DNA from 2 places in the Gordonia otitidis genome. Region 1 is predicted to be linked to the other one. Evidence: riboswitches for the same ligand, from Rfam matches in the RefSeq annotation. Region 1 holds a riboswitch; the other holds the start of a gene.
The links. Region 1 has a riboswitch for S-adenosylmethionine ahead of LK459_RS01905 (bifunctional o-acetylhomoserine/o-acetylserine sulfhydrylase). Riboswitches for the same ligand answer to the same signal wherever they lie in the genome.
Positions count from the first base shown of each region.

Region 2: another riboswitch for S-adenosylmethionine. It lies ahead of LK459_RS13445 (aminotransferase class V-fold PLP-dependent enzyme); the one in region 1 lies ahead of LK459_RS01905 (bifunctional o-acetylhomoserine/o-acetylserine sulfhydrylase).

Region 1 covers NZ_CP085974.1:431,533-433,732, reverse strand. Annotated here, with positions in the region: gene LK459_RS01905 (bifunctional o-acetylhomoserine/o-acetylserine sulfhydrylase) at 1-1,046, opposite strand, end outside; SAM riboswitch class IV at 1,110-1,231, opposite strand; gene LK459_RS23130 (cutinase family protein) at 1,535-2,200, shown strand, end outside.
Region 2 covers NZ_CP085974.1:2,936,161-2,938,360, forward strand. Annotated here, with positions in the region: gene LK459_RS13440 (isochorismate synthase) at 1-620, opposite strand, end outside; SAM riboswitch class IV at 796-909, shown strand; gene LK459_RS13445 (aminotransferase class V-fold PLP-dependent enzyme) at 926-2,200, shown strand, end outside.

The DNA.
Region 1 (2,200 bases):
GGCGCGAGTTCCTGGCCGCGCTTGAACCACGGAGACGACGAAAGACCCGCGTAGGCGACCGACTCCACCTGCGGGTGGTCGTTGAGGTACTCGGCGACCCGCTGGGCGTTGGCCACGTGACGCTCGACCCGAAGACTCAGCGTCTCGAGTCCCTGCGCGAGTAGGAAGGCGTTGAACGGAGAAATCGCCGCACCGGTGTCACGCAGCAGTTGCACACGAGCCTTGAGTGCGTACGCGGGGGCGCCGAGGTCGGCGAACACCGCACCGTGGTAGCTCGGATCGGGCGTCGTGAAGCCGGGGAAGAGGTCTTCACCGTCGCGCTGCACCCGCCAGTCGAAGGTGCCGCCGTCGATGATCACGCCACCGATTGCGGTTCCGTGTCCACCGATGTACTTGGTGGCCGAGTGCACGACGATGTCGGCACCGTGCGCCAACGGGTTGAGCAGGTACGGGGTGGCGACGGTGTTGTCGACGATGAGCGGAACCCCGTTGCGATGCGCCACACCGGAGATGCCCTCGATGTCGAGGATCTCGTTGTTGGGGTTGGAGATCGACTCTCCGTAGAACGCACGTGTGTTGTCGCGTACAGCGGCCTGCCATGAGTCGAGGTCTTCCGGGTCCTCGACGAAGGTCACCTCGATACCGAGCTTGGGCAGCGTGTAGTGGAAAAGGTTGTAGGTTCCGCCGTACAGCCTCGGACTCGACACGACGTGTCCGCCGTTTTCGACGATGTTCAGGATCGCGTACGTCTCGGCGGCCTGGCCGGAGGCGACGAGCAGCGCGGCGACACCACCCTCGAGGGCGGCGAGGCGCTGTTCGACGACGTCCTGCGTCGGGTTCATCAGGCGGGTGTAGATGTTGCCGGGTTCGGACAGTCCGAACAGATTGGCTGCATGCGTCGTGTCGTTGAACGTGTACGACGTGGTCTGGTAGATCGGCAGCGCGCGGGCATTGGTGGCCGCGTCGGCCGTCTGGCCGGCATGGATCTGCTTGGTTTCGAAACTCCAGCTGTCCGCTGGATTCTGGTCGACGTCGACGTCAGACATTGGAATATGCATCACTTTCTACGGTCGGCAGGGCACGACGACCCTGTTGGGGTCCGACCTTCGGACCCGCGCTTGCCGGGGACCCGTTTCCGCTGTCCCTCAACCCGGTCATCACCCGGAGCACCCCACCGCGGTTGGAGGGTTGCCGATCAGCAAGCCGGGGCTTTGCGCTGATACTCATGACCTGGCGTCAAGGATATAACACGTCCGAAATGATGTGAGAACCCTCTGACGCAGCCTGGTTCTCGGGCTGGACAAGCTGCGTTTTCCAGGTGGGTCGCGACGTGCTCTGCCGGGCGCAAAATCATCCGGGTGTGTAGTCCGATCGGGGGAATTCGACGCTCTGTCACCGCGAGTTCGCCTGCTGATCAGGAATTCGACGGTGCCGTCGTCGTGCCGCTCCTACCATCCGATCATTCGTATCGGACCCGGGAACTTCGACGCCGCATAGCGGTGCACACCGGCCGAGCTGGATAGGTGGAGACGGTATGGGTGCTCATTTCGGTGTCCGGCGATCGATCACGGCCCTGAGCACACTGGGCCTCGCCTTTGTTGCCGCGGTACTGCTGACGATCGGGCAGACCTCAGGCGCCGGTGTGGCGCGCGCCGGTGCCGTCGACACCGAATGTGGCAGCGGATCGCTCGTGCTCGTCGGGGGTACCTGGGATCCCGATGCCCATCTGCTCGACGGTGTCACCCGTCAGGACAAGTACGCCGGCTACACGGTTCAACGCGTCGAATATCCGGCATCCATCTGGCCGATGGGTTCCTTCGGGTTCGACGCCAGTCAGTCCGAGGGCGTTGCGGCGACGCTCTCGACCGTCGAGCGCTATCAGGCGTCGTGCGAGGGTAAACCGGTCGTGATCGTCGGCTACTCGCAGGGCGCGGGTATCGCAGGCGACGTACTCACTGCCATCGGTACGCGGCAGACATCGGGTTACGACATCTCGCGCGACGAGGTGTCGGGGCTGCTCTATTCCGATCCGCGGCAGGCCGGGAACCTGTACGGAGAGGGCATCGAACTCGTGATGGTCGGCGTGCTCCCCGGTCTCACGATGGCCGGCGCGCGAAGCGTCGACGACTTCGGTGGTCTTCCCGTGACCACCGTCTGTTTCAGCGGAGACCCGATCTGCGACCTGCCCGACCCGCTGCAC
Region 2 (2,200 bases), 2.5 Mb from region 1:
TTCGTCGACGCCAGAAGTGCCTGTCCCGCGGCATGATCGACGTCAGGATCGGATGACCGCGCAGCCGACCCGGCATAGGGACGACACACGACCTCCAAACCCTGCTTGCGCAGCAACACCTCCGGGCTCGCTCCCAGAAGCCATCGCGCGCGCGGATCGGTCTGTTCGTCGACGCTCAGGTCGACGAGAAACGCCGAGTGCTCTGCGTTGCCGTATGCCAGCGCGTCGAGAAGTCGTTGTGGATCAACAGGATTCGAGAGATCGAACTCGACGGCGCGTGCGAGTACGACCTTCGACAGGGCGCCCGATTCGATCTCGTCGACGGCCCTTGCCACGCGGTCGCGGTGGGTGGCCGCGTCGGGGACGAGAGTGACGCCAGCGGCGACGTTGCGTTCGGCCGCACGTCCCGTCAGCGGGTCGCCGCTGTGTCGGATGGTCTCGGGTACGAGGAGTGCGGCGTCGTCCGCGGGGTCGAAGGGCAGCGCGCCGGTGATGGCACCGATTCGTCCGGAGCGCAGTGCTTCGGCGGCCTGGGTGGCATCGGTGAATCCCTCCGAGGCGCCACGCGCCCGAACGGTGCCGTGTGGCCGGGAGAGGACGAACACCTCCGATGGGGACATGGAGTCACGCTACCTGGTGCGCTGAAGGCCGAGTGCGACGATCCGGAGTGCGCTGGCACACAGACGGGTTTCACCGGCGAGGCCGATCTCACCGCACTTCGGTGCCGGCAGCTGCGTTTTGTGCACGTTGAGCGAAAGTTGACAGGTCAGCGTCGAATCGGTGATTCTTGGAACAGGTCATGAGTGCCAGCGACAAGCCCCGGCTAGCTGGTCGGCAACCCTCCTCCGCGGTGGGGTGCTCCGGGTGACGACCTGGCCGTACCCGAGGTGGGTACGGCAAGCGTGGATTCCAAGGAGATCATTCGATGACTGCTGTCGTCACCCGTTCATACCCCCGCTCGTCGCAGGTGGACGCCGTCGAGACCCCAAAGATCGCTCCGCTGGCGCCGGTCGTCGGCGCAGCCGAATGCGCCCCGCTCGCCGACGGCACCACGGTGCGCTACGCCAACTTCGACTACGCGGCCAGCGCCCCCGCTCTCACCGCGGTCGCCGACGCCGTCGCAGACGCGTTGAGCACCTATGCCAGCGTCCACCGCGGTGCCGGTCACCTGTCTCAGGTCACGACGCGGCGCTACGAAGAATGCCGTGAGACGGTTCGACGCTTCGTCCGGGGCCGCGCCGACGACACCGTCGTGTTCACCCGCAACACCACCGACGCGATCAACCTCGCCGCGCACGTCACACCCGGTGACGTCGTCGTCCTCGACATCGAGCACCACGCCAACCTCCTGCCGTGGATCGAACGCAAGGATAAGTGGACACGCATCGTCGAGGTGACGCCAACCATCGACGAGACCGTCGACGCCGTCGAACGCGAACTCGCGAGCAAACCCGCAGCGTTGCTCGCGGTCACCGGGGCGTCGAACGTGACCGGAGAGGTGCTGCCGATCTCACGGCTCGCCTCGGTCGCCCACCGCCACGGCGCCCGCATCCTGGTCGACGCCGCGCAGCTGGTTGCGCATCGACCGGTGTCGTTGGTGAGCCACGGCATCGACTACCTCGTCTTCTCGGGGCACAAGCTCTACGCACCGTTCGGAGCAGGCGTGCTCGTCGGTCGTGCCGATTGGCTCGACGCCGCGCAGCCCTACCTCGCAGGCGGTGGAGCGACGGCAGACGTCGACGTCGACTCAGGCTGCGCCTCGGTCTCCTGGCACACGGGCGCCGCACGCCACGAAGCGGGATCGCCCAACGTACTCGGCGCCGTCGCGATCGCGGCCGCGTGCGATGCGATCAGCGAACTCGGACACGAGTGGATCGGTGCGCACGAGGCCTACCTGTGTGCACAACTCGACGCCGGGCTCGCCGAGATCGAGGGCGTCAGCCCGCTGCGCGTCTTCGACGACGGCCTCGAGCGTGTCGGTATCGCCGGGTTCACCGTCGACGGGTTCACACCGCGCGAGGTCGCGGAGTACTTGAGCGACCATCACGGGATCGGGGTGCGCGACGGAAAGTTCTGCGCACATCCGCTGCTCGACCGGCTCGGTCATCCGGACGGCGCCGTGCGCGCCAGCTTCGGTCTCGGCTCATCGTCCGACGACGTCGAACGCCTGGTGTCCGCGCTGCGTCACCTGTGCGATCAC